3 regions of the Bradyrhizobium sp. CIR18 genome follow, and region 2 is predicted to be linked to each of the others. Evidence: predicted binding sites of a transcription regulator. Region 2 holds the regulator's gene; each other region holds the start of a gene.
The links. Region 2 encodes PhoB, which activates phosphate uptake and scavenging genes when phosphate is short. Its sites were predicted from a motif close to TGTCATNNANCTGTCAT; they were not measured.
Positions count from the first base shown of each region.

Region 1: a site for PhoB is predicted at 3,585-3,601, ahead of phnC (phosphonate ABC transporter ATP-binding protein). Genes of this name have one in related genera too.
Region 3: a site for PhoB is predicted at 3,680-3,696, ahead of ugpB (sn-glycerol-3-phosphate ABC transporter substrate-binding protein UgpB). Genes of this name have one in related genera too.

Region 1 is NZ_JACIHF010000003.1:113,943-119,300, forward strand. It holds gene phnE (phosphonate ABC transporter, permease protein PhnE) at 1-713, opposite strand, end outside; gene phnE (phosphonate ABC transporter, permease protein PhnE) at 710-1,594, opposite strand; gene phnD (phosphonate ABC transporter substrate-binding protein) at 1,666-2,601, opposite strand; gene phnC (phosphonate ABC transporter ATP-binding protein) at 2,665-3,474, opposite strand; gene GGD65_RS13525 (chloramphenicol acetyltransferase) at 3,648-4,319, shown strand; gene GGD65_RS13530 (alpha-D-ribose 1-methylphosphonate 5-triphosphate diphosphatase) at 4,316-5,358, shown strand, end outside.
Region 2 is NZ_JACIHF010000003.1:271,032-276,389, forward strand. It holds gene GGD65_RS14260 (aspartate aminotransferase family protein) at 1-881, opposite strand, end outside; gene GGD65_RS14265 (GcrA family cell cycle regulator) at 1,338-1,850, shown strand; gene phoB (phosphate regulon transcriptional regulator PhoB) at 2,083-2,790, opposite strand; gene phoU (phosphate signaling complex protein PhoU) at 2,814-3,530, opposite strand; gene pstB (phosphate ABC transporter ATP-binding protein PstB) at 3,542-4,360, opposite strand; gene pstA (phosphate ABC transporter permease PstA) at 4,357-5,208, opposite strand; gene pstC (phosphate ABC transporter permease subunit PstC) at 5,213-5,358, opposite strand, start outside.
Region 3 is NZ_JACIHF010000021.1:5,675-11,032, forward strand. It holds gene GGD65_RS36315 (sn-glycerol-3-phosphate import ATP-binding protein UgpC) at 1-422, opposite strand, end outside; gene ugpE (sn-glycerol-3-phosphate ABC transporter permease UgpE) at 531-1,379, opposite strand; gene ugpA (sn-glycerol-3-phosphate ABC transporter permease UgpA) at 1,379-2,260, opposite strand; gene ugpB (sn-glycerol-3-phosphate ABC transporter substrate-binding protein UgpB) at 2,311-3,627, opposite strand; gene GGD65_RS36335 (CaiB/BaiF CoA-transferase family protein) at 3,963-5,183, opposite strand.

The DNA of each region.
Region 1 (5,358 bases), 160 kb from region 2:
AGCTGCAGGCCGATGCCGCCGGCACCGACGATGCCGATGATGGTGGCCGAGCGGGTGTTGGATTCGATGAAATAGAGCACCTGGCCGGCGATCACGGGCAGGACCTGCGGCAACAGCCCGAAGCGGATCTCGTGCAGCGGACTGCCGCCGGAGGCGCGGATGCCCTCGACCTGCTTCTGGTCGGCGCCCTCGATCGCCTCCGAGAACAGCTTGCCGAAGGCGCCGAAATCCGACACCGCAATGGCGAGCACGCCGGCGAACGGGCCGAGCCCGACGACGTTGATCCACACCAGCGCCCAGATCAGGGTGTCGACGCCGCGGATCGAATCCAGGACGCGGCGGACAGGAAAGCGCAACAGCTTCGACGGCACCACGTTGCGCGCCGCGAGCAGGCTGACCGGAAGCGCGAAGACAGCCGCCAGCGTCGTGCCGAGCAGCGCGATCGACAGCGTCTCGCCGAGCGCCTTCAGATAGATCGGCAGTGAGGAGCCGGGATCGGGCGGGATCATCATCAAGGTGATCCAGCCGAGCTGGCCGAGACCTGCGAAGAAGCGCGACGGCGAGAAGTCGAGATCGACGAGGCCATAAACGAGGACCGCGAACGCCGCGACGATCATCGCGGGTGTGGCAAGCCGCGCCGAGGCCGGCCGGTCGAACACGTCGGGATAGCGCGCGCGAAGCTCTCGCGTGTCGACCGCTTGCCGCCTCGTCACGTCCGCGCCTCCTTGCCGAACAGGCGGCCGCGCAGCCAACCGGTGCTGATGTCGATGATGAAGACGGTGACGATGATGGTCAGCAGGATCGCGCTGACGTCCGAATAGTAGAATTTGCGGATCGCGACGACGAGCTCCTGGCCGATGCCGCCGGCACCGACGAAGCCCATCACGGAGGCTTCACGGACGTTGATCTCGAAGCGCAGCAGCGCGTAGCTCGCATAACCCGCGGTCACCTGCGGCACGACGGCGAACCGCATGCAGGACAGCCAGCTCGCGCCGGTCGAGCGGATGCCTTCGACCGGCTTCATGTCGGCGTTCTCGACGATTTCCGAGAACAGCTTTCCGAGCGCGCCGGTGGAGTGGATCGCGATCGCGAGCACACCCGCCATCGGTCCGAGCCCGAAGGCGATCACGAAGATCAGCGCGAAGACGATGCCCGGAACGGTGCGGGCGAACTCGAGCAGGCGCCGGACGACGAAGCGCAGCCAGGGTGCGGGCGAGGTGTTTTCAGCCGCGAAGAAATTCAGGCAAAATGCCAAGGTCGCGCCGATCAGCGTGCCGACATAGGAGATCAGCAGCGTCTCGCCGAGCATCTTCAGCCATTTGCGCCAGCCCCAGAGCCACTCGCCGACATCGGTCCAGACGCGCTGGCCGTTGTCGAGCGTGAGGATGCGATCGAAATAGCTGATGAAATTGCCGAAATAGGTGAAGAGCGTGCGCAGATTCACCTCCGCGCCGATTCCCGCGAGAGCCAGCGCGGCGCCGAAGACCGCGATCCCCAACAGCAGGCGGAGCCGCCTGCGCCCGACCGCCTGGCGATAAGCGGCGTTGAGCACGGCAAGCTGCTGCTCGGGGAGGATCGAAACCGCTGTTGTCATCGGCCTGAGATGAGTTCCGTCAAAGAAAGAGCCGGGTCCAGGGACCCGGCTCCAGTTGCATCGCCCAGAGATCAGGACGCCTTCTTCTTACGCAGCGCATCGACGAACTTGATCAGCTCGATCGTGCCATCCCAGTCCTTGGTGGTAGCGGGATGAAAGCCCTTCTTCTGGCCGTCGGAGAGGCGGTCGAACGCGGCCTTGTCCTTGGCCGGTGCGTCGAAGAACGCCTTCGCGATGGCGGCCTTGGCGTCTTCCGGCAGGTCGGAATTGTAGGCATAGGGGCCGTTGATGATCGGCGCCGACTTGTGGATGATGCGGAAGTCGTCCTTCTTCATCGCCGAACCGTCGGCATTCTTCAGCATGCCCTTGGTCAGCATCTGCGCCAGCGTGGAATCGTCGTCGCTGGTCCACTGGTTGGCGGCGACGTCGACCGTGCCCTGCGACAGCGCCAGCATTGCGTTCTCGTGGCTGCCGGTGAAGACGACCTTGCCGAAATAGCCGTCGGCATCGGGGATGCCCATCTTGTCCAGCTCGAAGCGCGGCACGTTGTTGCCGGAGGTCGAGTTCGGATCGACGAGGCCGAGATTCTTGCCCTTGAGATCGTCGACCTTCTTGTAGGCGCTGCTCGCCTTGACGAAGAACACCGAGTAATAGCCGGTCGAGCCGTCGGCATTGATGTCGTTGGCGAAGGCGTCGGACTTGACGCCGGTCAGGCGGGCGCGGGCGAACGAGGCCGAACCGTAGCTGGCGATGTGGATGTTGCCGGCGCGCTGGCCCTCGATGACGGCGGCGTAGTCGTTGGCGATGCGCAGCGTGACCTTCACGCCCAGTTCCTTGGAGAGATAGTTCACGAACGGCGCCCAGCGCTCGGTGACGCCGGAGGCGTTCTCGGCCGGGACGACCGCAAAGGTCAATTCGGGATATTTCGCCTTCCAATCGTCGGCGGAGGCGGAGGCGGTGAACGCGAGCGCGGCGGCGCCGGCAAGAATTAATCTGCGAGTGATCATGATACCCTCTTCATCCGTTGGGGTCGGTGGACGCAAAACTGGCAACAAAACAGGTGGCGCGGCTCAGGCGGCCGCGGCGGTTCCGAGCGCCGGGACGCCCTCGGGCGCCGGGACGGGCACGGTGCCCATGACGTCGGCGGCTTCGAGATCGTAGAGCTCACGCGCAACGTGCTCGGTCAGCGCGGACGGCGCGCCGTCGAACACCACCCGGCCCGCCGCCATGCCGATCAGGCGGTCGCAATAGCTGCGGGCGAGATCGAGCGAATGCAAATTGCAGAGCACGGTGATGCCGAAATGCTTGTTGATGCGCAGCAGCGCATCCATCACGATCTTGGTGTTGCGCGGATCGAGCGATGCGATCGGCTCGTCGGCGAGGATGATGTCGGGCTGCTGCACCAGCGCACGCGCGATCGCGACGCGCTGCTGCTGGCCGCCGGAGAGCTGGTCGGCACGCTGGGCGGCGAGCGATGCGATGTCGAACTGTTCGAGCGCCGACATCGCCAGCGCCTTGTCCTGCTCGGGCCACACTTGCGACAGTGAGCGCCAGGCCGGCATCGTCGCAAGGCGTCCCATCAGGACGTTGGTGAGGACATCGAGCCGGCCAACCAGGTTGAACTGCTGGAAGATCATGGCCGACCGCGCCCGCCACTGCCGTAGCTCCTTGCCGCGCAGCGCGGTGACGTCGATGCCGTCAAACAGGATGCGCCCCTGCGTCGGCGTCGCGAGACGATTGATGGTTCGCAGCAGCGTCGACTTGCCGGCGCCGGACCGTCCGATCACACCGACGAAGCCGCCGGGGGAGATTTGAAACGAAGCGTCGTCCACCGCGGCTTTCGCGCCGAAGCGACACGTCAGACCTTCCACCACCAGCATGCGGGACTCCAGATTAGCTGGAGCCAACCGCTAACGCCCGCGCTTGACACTTGTGTGACACGGGCGTTGCGGTGCGGCGATCCTACACAGCTCATCCCCTGTCATCGCCATGTCATGACATCGTCATCAAGCCGCTCGAAGAGGAACGCCCGCCCTCGCGCATCGGATGCAACATGGCCGCCAAGATTCTCTCGGTCCAGCCGACCGTCGACCCCTCGGCCAAGCTGCACGAGACCAGGCTCGGCGCCTATACCGAGGTCGGCGCGCGCACCATCCTGCACGACGTCGCGATGGGCGATTACTCCTATGTCGTGAACGATTCCCAGATCACCTACACCACCGTCGGAAAATTCTGCTCGATCGCGGCGATGACGCGCATCAATCCCGGCAATCACCCGATGCACCGCGCGACGCAGGCGCATTTCACCTATCGCTCCAGCGCCTACTTCGACGGCGAGAGCGACGATGCCGAGTTCTTCGACTGGCGGCGGCAGCACCACGTCCATATCGGCCACGACGTCTGGATCGGCCACGGCGCGATCGTGCTGCCGGGCCGCAACATCGGCACCGGCGCGGTGATCGCGGCCGGCGCCATCGTCACCAAGGACGTGCCGGCCTACACCATCGTCGCCGGCAATCCAGCCCGCATCGTGCGGCGGCGGTTCTCGGAAGAGATCGCCGGACGGCTCGCGCGGCTCGCCTGGTGGGACTGGGATCACGACAAATTGCGCGAAGCGCTGCCCGATTTCCGCAAGCTCGGGATTGAAGATTTTCTCGCGACATACGAAGCACGGGCGACTCCCCAGACCAGATCCCTTACCAGCAAACGAAACGCGGTCGCGTGACAGACATTTTCCTTGAAGGCGGCCGGGCCCTGATCGGCACTGAGGTCGTCGAATCGTCATTGGCGGTGTCCGGACAGGACATCGCCCAGATCGATGCTTCACGGGGCCGGGCGCGGCTGGCGATCGATGCGCGCAACCTGCTGGTGCTCCCCGGCATCGTTGACCTGCATGGCGATGCCTTCGAGCGGCAGATGATGCCGCGCGCCGGCGTCGACTTCCCGATCGATGTCGCGCTCGCCGACAGTGACCGACAGGCGATCAGCAACGGCATCACCACGGTGTTTCACGCCACGACCTGCTCGTGGGAGCCGGGCCTGCGCAGCGCCGGCAATGCGCGCGGCCTGATGGAGGCCATCGAGCGGCAGCGTCCGCAATTCGCCGCCGACACCCGCTTCCACCTGCGGCACGAAACCTACAATCTCGACGCCGAGGCCGAGATCAGCCAATGGCTCACCGAGGGCCGCGTCGATCTGTTCGCTTTCAACGACCACATGGATGGCACCGTCGCCGACATGGCCAAGCCGCGCAAGCGCAACCGTATGGTCGAGCGCACGGGGCTTTCAGCTGAGGAATTCGACCGGCTGGTCGAACGTGTGGTCTCGCGCGCCGACGAGGTGCCGGCTTCGGTTGCGCGTCTGGCCGCCGCAGCCCGCGCGGCCGAGGTGCGGATGCTCTCGCACGATGATGCGACGCCGGCAATGCGCCAGGAGTTTCGCGATCTCGGCGCTGACATCGCGGAGTTTCCGATCAACGAGGAGACGGCGCGGGCGGCGGCAAGCCACGGCGACGCCATCGTCTACGGCGCGCCCAACGTCGTGCGCGGCGGCAGCCACACCGGCTGGACCAAGGCCTCCGACATGATCGCCAAGGGGCTCTGTTCCGTGCTGGCCTCGGACTATTATTATCCTGCGCAGCTGCTCGCAGCGTTCCGCCTCGCCGCCGACGGCGTGCTGCCGCTGACGGACGCCTGGAATCTGGTCTCCGCCGGCCCGGCGCGCGCCACCGGTCTTGCCGATCGCGGCGTGCTCGCGGAAGGACG
Region 2 (5,358 bases):
ATGACGTCGAGCACCGCATTGGCCGCGGAGATCGCCAGCGGATTGCCGCCGAAGGTCGAGCCGTGCGAGCCGGGCCCCATGCCGGCTGCCGCATCCGCGGTCGCCAGCACAGCGCCGATCGGGAAGCCGCCGCCGAGCGCCTTTGCCAGCGACATCACGTCAGGCGTGACGCCGGTGCGCCGATAGGCGAACAGATCGCCGCTGCGGCCCATGCCGGTCTGCACCTCGTCGAAGGCCAGCAGCAGGCCCTTCTCGTCGCAAAGCTGGCGCAACGCCTTGAGGAAGGTCGGCGTTGCCGAGCGCACGCCGCCCTCGCCCTGGATCGGCTCGATCAGGATGCCGGCGGTGTGCGGGCTGATCGCCTTCTTGACGGCCTCGATATCGCCATGCGGCACCTGGTCGAAGCCTTCCATGGGCGGGCCGAAGCCTTCGAGATATTTTGCAGAGCCGGTCGCGGCCAGCGTTGCCAGCGTGCGGCCGTGAAAGGCGCCTTCGAAGGTGATGATGCGATAACGTTCCGGATGCCCCTTGGAGAAGTGATGATGGCGGACCAGCTTGATCACACCTTCCAGCGCTTCGGCGCCCGAATTGCAGAAGAACACGAAGTCGGCAAAGCTCTCGTTGCAAAGCCGGCTCGCGAGCTTCTCGCCGTCCGGGCTCTGGAACAGGTTCGACATGTGCCAGAGCTTCGTCGCCTGCTCCTGCAGCGCCTTGATCAGATGCGGGTGGCAATGGCCGAGCGCATTCACAGCTACGCCCGAGGTGAAATCGAGATAGCGATCGCCATTGGTCGCGATCAGCCAGCAGCCTTCGCCGCGCTCGAAGCCGAGGTCGGCTCTGGCGAAAACGGGGAGCAAATGCGGCGCTGCGCTGTTAGTCATGATGTCACTTGAATGTTGCGGACGGTGTGACGCGTGCATTGCGCAACGCACCATCGACCGGCCCGGAAAACGAAACGTGCCGCCTTTTAAGGGCGGCACGCGGGACTATCTTATGCTTGGCAAGACGGGTGTCAATGCCGCCCGGAAAGCCTCAGGAAACGCTGAATCCGTAGTCTTGCGGTGCCGATTTTGCGGGTTTTCACCACGGAACATGTGGAAGCGAGTCGGCGGACTCTTGCGCGGGAGTCACGCCATATTGTAGCGTTTGGATTGTCAGATACGACATCTCGTGCAGCGGTTCTGATCCCAAGAGTCCTCTTGTACCGGCGTAAACGTTCGGGCGTCAGTCACGCGCCCGGCGAGCCTTAAGGGATTCTGACGGCACGGGTTTTTGAAGGCTTAGGCAATCGCTGCGAGGCCCCAGGATGGCTGGCGCGTAGCGAGGGAAAGGGTGCAATGACGGTTTTGACCTGGTCCGACGATCGCGTCGAGCAGCTGAAAAAGCTCTGGGAGGCCGGACTTTCGGCCAGCCAGATCGCAGCTGAGCTCGGCAATGTGACCCGCAATGCCGTGATCGGCAAAGTGCACAGGCTGGGTCTGTCCGGCCGCGCCAAGAGCCCTTCATCGGCAGCGCCCCGGCCGCGCAAGGCGCGTCCTGCGCAGCACATGATGCGGGTGACCCGCCCCATCGCGCGCGGCAACACCGCGCTGGCGCAGGCCTTCGAGGTCGAGGTGGAGGCTGAACCCGTCACCTACGACAACGTGGTGCCGATGGGCCAGCGGCTGTCGCTGCTCGAGCTCAACGAGGCGACCTGCCACTGGCCGGTCGGCGATCCCTCGAGCCCGGATTTCTTCTTCTGCGGCGGCAAGGCACTGTCCGGCCTGCCCTACTGCGCCCAGCACTCGCGCGTGGCGTATCAGCCGGCGGCGGATCGCCGGCGCGCGCCGGCGAAGCCGGGTCCGCGCTGAGTTCGCGGAATTCTCTGATCGTCAAGACTGCAGCCGTCACACGATGACGGCTCCACCAACTCGGTGTCATCCCCGCGAACGCGGGGATCCATAACCACAAGGCGCAGTTGTCGCGCGAGATGGTCACTCCGAGTCTTCGCCAAACCACTGCCTGTGGTTATGGGTCCCTGCTTTTGCAGGGACGACACCGGAGAATGCGGCGGCAGCCCGCCAAAGCCAACGCCAGCAAACCTTACGTCTGCTCCGCCTTCGCGAAGCGGTCGTCGAGCGCGTAGCCGGCGCCGCGGACGGTGCGGATCGGGTCCTGCTCGCGGCCGAGATTGAGCAGCTTGCGCAAGCGGCCGATATGGACGTCGACAGTGCGCTCATCGATGTAGATGTCGCGACCCCAGACGCTGTCGAGCAGCTGCTCGCGCGAGAACACGCGGCCGGGATGCTCCAGGAAGAACTCCAGCAGGCGATATTCGGTCGGGCCGAGATCGATCGGCCGGCCCGAGCGCGCCACGCGGCGCTTGTCGCGGTCGAGCTCGATGTCGCCATAGGCCAGCACTGTCGCGAGCCGCTCAGGACTGGCGCGCCGCAGCAGGCCCTTCACGCGCGCCAAAAGCTCCGGCACCGAGAACGGCTTGACGATGTAGTCGTCGGCGCCGGTCGCAAGCCCCCGCACCCGCTCGCTCTCCTCGCCGCGCGCGGTGAGCATGATGATCGGGAGCTGCTTGGTGTCGGGGCGGGTGCGCAGGCGGCGGCACAGCTCGATGCCCGACAGGCCCGGCAGCATCCAGTCGAGCACGATCAGGTCCGGGATGTGCTCCTTGAGGCGGGTGTCGGCGTCGTCGCCGCGCATGACCGTCTCGACGTCATAGCCGTCGCCTTCGAGGTTGTAGCGAAGCAGCTCGGTGAGAGCTTCCTCGTCCTCAACCACCATAATGCGTGCGCCCATCGGGTCGTCGCTCCTTCAAGTCTTCAGGTATTCGGGACCGTCGTGGCGAAGGTGGTCATGTCGCCCTTCGGCCGCTTGTCGGTGATCGCCTGGCCCTCGATCATGTAGAACACGGTCTCGGCGATGTTGGTGGCGTGGTCGCCGATCCGCTCGATGTTCTTGGCGCAGAACATCAGATGGATGCAGAACGAGATGTTGCGCGGATCCTCCATCATGTAGGTGAGGAGCTCGCGGAACAGCGAGGTGCAGATCGCGTCGACCTCCTCGTCGCCCTTCCACACCGCCATCGCCGCCGGCAGGTCATGCGCGGCATAGGCGTCCAGCACCGACTTGACCTGCTGCTGCACGAGGTCGGTCATGTGCTCCAGGCCGCGGAACAGCTTCAGCGGATGGAAGTCGGTCTCCAGCGCGGCGACGCGCTTGCCCATGTTCTTGGCGAGGTCGCCGATGCGCTCGAGGTCGGTCGCAACGCGCATGGCGCCGACGATCTCGCGCAGGTCCACCGCCATCGGCTGGCGGCGGGCGATGGTGAGCACCGCGCGTTCCTCGATGCGCTTCTGCAGCGCGTCGAGCTCGGCGTCGATGGTGACGACGCGCTGGCCGAGCGCGACGTCGCGGCGGATCAGCGCGTCGACGGAATCGACGATCATGCGCTCGGCGATGCCGCCCATCTCGGCGACCAGGCGGGTGAGCTCCTGGAGGTCGGTGTCGAAAGCCTTTGCGGTATGTTCAGTACCCATGTCGCGTCTCCTCAGCCGAACCGGCCGGTGATGTAATCCTGCGTGCGCCGGTCGCTCGGCGACGTGAAGATCTTGCTGGTGTCGTCGAACTCGATCAGCTCGCCGAGATACATGAAGGCGGTCTTGTCGGAGACGCGCGCCGCCTGCTGCATGTTGTGGGTGACGATCGCGATCGTGTAGTTCTCGGACAGTTCCTGGATCAGCTCCTCGACCTTGGCGGTCGAGATCGGATCGAGCGCCGAGCAGGGCTCGTCGAACAAAATCACTTCAGGGCGCACCGCGACGGTGCGGGCGATGCACAGGCGCTGCTGCTGGCCGCCGGAGAGCGACAGGCCGGAGGCGTTGAGCTTGTCCTTGACCTCGTTCCACAGCGCGCCGCCGCGCAGCGCCTTCTCGACGCGGTCGTCCATCTCGGACTTCGAGATCTTCTCGTAGAGGCGGATGCCGAAGGCGATGTTCTCGTAGATCGTCATCGGGAATGGCGTCGGCTTCTGGAACACCATGCCGACCCGGGCGCGCAGCAGATTGAGGTCGAGCCTGGGGTCGAGGACGTTGGTCTGGTCCAGCATGAGCTGGCCGGTGGCGCGCTGGCCCGGATAGAGATCGTACATCCGGTTGAAGATGCGCAGCAGGGTCGACTTGCCGCAGCCCGACGGGCCGATGAACGCCGTGACGCGGTTGGCGCCCAGCGTCAGGTTGATGTTCTTCAGCGCGTGGTGCTCGCCGTAATAGAAATTGAGATTGCGCACCGTCACCTTGGCCGGGGCTTCCGGCAGCGGCTGCGAGGCCAGATGAGCGTTGGAACTCATGGATACGGACAGGTCGGTCATTTTGCAGTCCTCTCGGCGCCGAGGATGCGCGCGCCAATGTTCAGGGCAAGCACGGTGAGCGTGATCAGCAGCGCGCCGCTCCAGGCGAGCTGCTTCCAATAGGCGTAGGGGCTCTGGACGAAGTTGTTGATGGTAACCGGCAGGTTGGCCATCGTCTTGTTCAGGCCGAGGCTGAAGAACTGGTTCGACAGCGCGGTGAAGAGCAGCGGCGCGGTCTCGCCGGCGACGCGGGCGGTGGCGAGCAGCACGCCGGTGATGAGGCCCGACCGGGCCGCACGATAGGCGATACGCTTGATCACCAGCGAGCGCGGCAGGCCGAGCGCCGAGGCCGCCTCGCGCAGGGGATTCGGCACCAGCAGCAGCATGTCCTCGGTGGTGCGCAGCACGACCGGGATCACGATGACGGCGAGCGCGAGCGCGCCCGCGATCGCGGAGAAGCCACGCATCGGCACCACCACCGCGCCATAGATGAACAGGCCGATGATGATCGAAGGCGCCGAGAGCAGGATGTCGTTGATGAAGCGGATCACCGAGGTCAGCTTGTCGTTGCGGCCGTATTCGGCAAGGTAGGTGCCGGCGAACAGGCCGAGCGGCGCGCCGATGCCGACGCCGATCAACGTCATGATGATCGAACCGACGATCGCGTTGCGCAGGCCGCCTTCGGTCGAACCGGGCGGCGGCGTATCCGCGACGAAGATCTGAAGATTGAGGCCGGCCAGGCCGTTGAAGAGCAGCGTGACCAGGATCAGCGCGAGCCAGGTGACGCCGAAGGCGGCCGCGGCGAAGCAGAGCCCGCGGATGACGATATCCTTGCGGCGACGACGCGAATAGATCGGATTGAGCGCCATGACGTTACTTCCCCGCCTTCTTGTCCAGCCGCATCAGCATCAGCCGCGCTGCGGCCAGCACGAAGAACGTCAGCACGAACAGCAAGAGGCCGAGCAGGATCAGGCCGGACTGGTGCAGGCCGTCGCTCTCGGCGAACTCGGATGCGATCG
Region 3 (5,358 bases), on a different contig from region 2:
TGACGCTGGCCACCGGAGAGCTGGCGCGGCTTGCGCTCCAGCATCGGCGTGAGCTCGAGCACGCGCGCGGCTTCCTCGACCCGGGACTTGATCTCGGCCTCCGCCATGCCGCGGTTGCGCAGGCCGTAGGCCATGTTGTTGAAGACGCTCATATGCGGATAGAGCGCGTAGTTCTGGAACACCATCGCGATGTCGCGATCGGCGGGCTCGACCTGGTTGACCACGCGGCCGCCGATGTCGATCTCGCCGCCAGTGACGGTCTCGAGGCCCGCGACCATGCGCAGCAAGGTGGACTTGCCGCAGCCGGAGGGGCCGACCAGCACGCAGAACTGTCCGTCGCCGACATCGACGTTGACGCCCTTGATGGCCTCGAAGCCGCCGAGATAGGTCTTGCGGACGTTGCGCAGGGTGACGTTAGCCATGGATTGCACCGGCGAGTAGCGAGTAGGGAATGGCGAATGGGGATTGGTTGACACGCAAGGCTGTCGCAGCGACCCCATTCGCTACTCGCCATTCACCATTCGCCATCTTCACTTTTCCGTCTCGACCAGGCCGCGCACGAACAATTTCTGCATGGCGACGACGACGAACACCGGCGGCAGCATGGCCAGCATGGCGGTCGCCATCACGATCGGCCATTCGGTCAGCGCGTCGGTGGTGGTGATCATCTTGCGGATGCCGACCTGGATGGTCTGCATGTCGTCGCGGGTGGTGATGAGCAGCGGCCAGAGATATTGATTCCAGCCGAGGATGAACAGGATCACGAACAGCGCCGCCATGTTGGTGCGCGACAGCGGCAGCAGTGTATCCCAGAAGAAGCGCAAGGGGCCGGCGCCATCGATGCGGGAGGCTTCCAGGAGCTCGTCCGGCACCGTCATGAAGAACTGTCGGAACAGCAGCGTCGCGGTGGCCGAGGCGATCAGCGGCAGCGCGAGTCCCGCGTAGCTGTCGAGCATGTGCAGATCGGCGACGATCTTGTAGGTCGGATAGATGCGGACCTCGACCGGCAGCATCAGGGTGATGAAGATGATCCAGAAGATCGGCATCCGGAACGGAAAGCGGAAATACACGATCGCATAGGCCGAGATGATCGAGATCGCGATCTTGCCGACGGCGATCAGCAGCGCCATCACCAGCGAGTTCAGCATCATGTTGCCGACAGGCTCGCGGGTCGAGCCGCTCGTGCCGACGAAGATGGTTTGATAATAGGTCTCGAAGAAATGACCGCCCGGCAGCAGCGACATTTGCCCGTTCGCGATCAGCGCGTTGTCCTGGGTCGAGGCGACGAACGCGATGTAGACCGGGAAGGCGACGATCGCGATCCCGATCCAGAGAATGATGTGCGCGACGTAGCGCCGAAAGCCCTCTTCCTCGACCATCAGTAGGTCACCTTGCGTTCGACGAAGCGGAACTGGATGCCCGTCAGCACGATGACCATGACCATCAGGATCACCGATTGCGCCGCGGAGCTGCCGAGATTGCCGCCGAGCAGGCCGTCGGAATAGACCTTGTAGACCAGCGTCTCGGTCGACTTGCCGGGACCGCCGCGGGTCATGGTGTCGATGATGCCGAACGTGTCGAAGAAGGCGTAGACGATGTTGACGACCAGCAGGAAGAAGATGGTGGGCGACAGCAGCGGGAAGGTCACGGTCCAGAACCGGCGCATCGGGCGCGCACCGTCGATCGCGGCGGCTTCGAGCACGCTTCTTGGGATGCTCTGCAGGCCGGCGAGGAAGAACAGGAAATTGTAGGAGATCTGCTTCCAGGCGGCGGCGAGGATGATCAGCGTTGCCGCCTGGTCACCGTCGAGCAGCGGATTCCAGTCGATCCCGAGCGCGCGCAGGTAGCGCGCGATAACGCCCAGCGAGGGATGCAGCATGAAGATCCAGAGCACGCCGACGACCGGCGGCGCCACCGCATAGGGCCAGATCAAGAGGGTGCGGTAGAGCATCGAGCCGCGCAGGGGCTTGTCCGCCATGACGGCGAGCAGCAGCGCAAAGGACAACGACGAGACCGCGATGGCGAACGAGAAGAAGAAGGTGCGGAGGATCGCCTCGAAATAGGCGGGCTCCCTGAACAGATCGAGATAGTTCTCGAACCAGACGAAGCTCGTCGACAGGCCGAAGGCGTCCTGGAGCAGGAAGGACTGGATCACCGCCTGCAGGGCCGGCCAGTAGAAGAATAGCAGGACGATCGCGAGCTGCGGCGCAACCAGCACGTAAGGCAATAGCTTGGATTGGAAAATGGCTTGCTTTTGCATGGTGTCCGCCGAAAGCGGCAGGCCGGGGGACCGGCCTGCCGCTCATCGCCTCACTTGACGGCGGTCTTTTCGAACTGCCGCAGCATCGTGTTGCCGCGCTCGACGGCGGCATCCAGCGCCTGCTTGGCGGTCTTCTTGCCGGCCAGCGCCTGCTCGATCTCTTCCGACCAGACGTCACGCAGCTGGACCATGTTGCCGAGGCGCAGACCGCGCGAGTTCTCGGTCGGCTCCTTGTTGGTCAGCTCGAGCAGCGGGGTCTCGAGATAGGGCTGGTCCTTGTAGAAGCCCTCGGCCTTGGCCTTCTCATAGGCCGCCTTGGTGATCGGCAGATAGCCCGAGGCCTTGTGGATGTAGACCTGACGATCGGTGTCCGAGAGGAAGGTCAGGAATTTTGCGACACCCTTGTATTCATCGGCCGGCTTGCCGCCCATGACCCAGAGCGAAGCGCCGCCGATGATCGAGTTCTGCGGCGCGCCCTTTGCCTCCGGATAATACGGCATCGGCACAGCGGTGAAGTTGAACTTGGCCTGGGCCTTGACGTTGCCGAAGAAGGCCGACGAGGTCAGGTAGATCGGGCATTCGCCCGAGGTGAAGCGGCCTTCGCCGGTGTTGGTGCGGCCGGCATAGTCGTAGACCTTGGTCTTCTGGAGCTCGACCAGGTTTTCGAGATGCTTGACCTGGAGCGGCCCGTTGAACTCGAGCTTGGTGTCGAAGCCGTCGAGGCCGTTGGCCTTGCTGGCGAGCGGCACGTTGTGCCAGGCGGAGAGCTGCTCGAGATTGACCCAGGTGACCCACGAGCCGGAGAAGCCGCAGGTGTCATGACCGGCAGCCTTCAGCTTCTTGGCGGCTTCGAACGTTTCGGGCCAGGTCTTCGGGATCGCGACATTGGCCTTCTTCAGTTCGTCGAGATTGACCCACATCACGGTCGACGACGAATTGAAGGGGAACGACAGCATCTCGCCCTTCGAGGTCGAATAGTAGCCGGTGATGGCGGGCAGGTAGATCTTGGGATCGAACTTCTCGCCGGCCTCGGCCATCAGCTTGTAGACGGGCTTCACCGCGCCGGTCGCAGCCATCATGGTGGCGGTGCCGACCTCGAACACCTGCATGATGTGCGGCGCGTTGCCGGCACGGAACGCCGCGATGCCCGCGTTCATGGTGTCGGCGTAATTGCCCTTGTAGGTCGGAACGACCTTGAAGTCGCTCTGCGACGCGTTGAAGTCGTTGGCGAGCTTGACGATGACGTCGTTGTTGGCGCCGGTCATCGCGTGCCACCACTGGATTTCCGTCACGGCCAGCGCCGGCGAGGCCGTCATGCCAACCGTGAGTGCAAATGCGGCAGCCGCCCCAAAGTGTCGAAGAGCCATCAAGTAAACCTCCCTTGGCCGTCAAAAGAAGCGCTTGCGCTAGCAGCGCCATATGACGTTCACATGACTGTGTAAGCGGCCGAAACGAAAGCGGCAAGCGCTGGAAAAGGGAAGCCGGCAAATAGGCGAAGACGGCACGGGCGGCCGCATTGGTTCGCGGTGCACCTGCGTGGGTCGCGCCGCAGTGCGGCATTGATGTGAGGCAGGCGATCAGGCTGCGGGCTCGAAAACCTCTCCCGCTTGCGGGAGAGGTCGCGCCGAAGGCGCGGGTGAGGGTTCTATCCTCTAGGGGATTGTCCCGTTGCGGAGGCACCCACCGCAAGCGGGAGAGCCACCTAGCGCTTGCGCTCGGGACCGCAGACGGTGCCCTTCTCGACCATCGCGTCGATCTCGGCCTTGGAGTAGCCGAACTCGCCCAGCACCTCCTGGGAGTGCTGGCTGAATTTCGGCGGCAGCCGGCGCAGGCTCGGCTTGCTGCGGTCGAGCCGGATCGGCGAGGCCACGCCCTTGTACCAATCCTTCTCGAGAATATCGCCGCGCGCGATCGTGTGCGCATTCGTCAGCGCCTGGTCGATCTTCTGCACGGGCCCTGCGGGCAGGCCCGCGGCGAGCAGGCGATTGCACAGCGGCTCGGCCTCGTGCTCGCTGAACACGGCGGCAAGCTCTGCGCGCAGCGCCTCGCGGTTGGCGATGCGGTCCTTGTTGCGGGCAAAGCGCGAATCGGTGCCGAGCTCGGGCTTGCCGATCTCCTTGGCGAGCTTGCGGAAGGTGCCGTCATTGCCGACGCCGATGAAGATGTTGTCGGTCTTGGTCGGGAAGATCGCGTAAGGCACGAGGTTGGGATGCTCGTTGCCGGTGAGGCTCGGCGGCTTGCCATGCATGAAATAATTCGCGGTGTGCGGATGCATGATGGCAAGGCCGGTCTCGTACAGCGTCGTCTCCAGGAATTGGCCCTTGCCGGAACGCTGCCGCTCCGACAGTGCCATCAGGATGCCGATCGCGGCATAAAGTCCGGTGGCGATGTCGACCAAGGGCACGCCGATCCGCATCGGGCCGCTCTCGGGCGAGCCGGTCGCGGCGATCATGCCGGTCATGGCCTGGATGATGGCGTCATAGCCGGGATTGCCGCCCCGCGGGCCGTCGGCGCCGAAGCCGCAGATCCGGCAATGCACGAGGCGCGGAAATTTCTTGCTGAGCACGTCGTTGCCGATGCCCCATTTCTCCAGCGAGCCCGGCTTGAAATTCTCGATCAGGACGTCGGCCGTCTCCAGCATCTTGAGCAGCACGGCACGGCCGCCCTCGGAGGCGAGGTCGAGGCCGATCGAGCGCTTGTTGCGGTTGATGCCGACGAAATAGGCCGCGTCCTCCTCGTGGAAGGGAGGGCCCCATTCACGCACCTCGTCGCCCGCGGGCGGCTCGACCTTGATCACGTCGGCGCCGTGATCGGCGAGGATCTGGGTGCAGTAGGGACCGCCGAGCACGCGCGTGAGATCGATGACGCGCAATCCGCTCATTGCGCCCAATGCGGCTTCAGAACTGGCGGCTTCAGAACTCATGCCTTCGCTTCCCCTGTGTCGATATTTGGTCACAGGCCTAGCGAGGTTCGCACAAGCCAGCAATGGCCTGTTGCGTAGGGGCGTATGCACTGCCGGCCGCATGCCGCGGCGTGGCAAATCAGGATTGGCAGATCAACGGAAGCGGCCGGCCCGAGGGGGATCCCGGGCCAGCCAA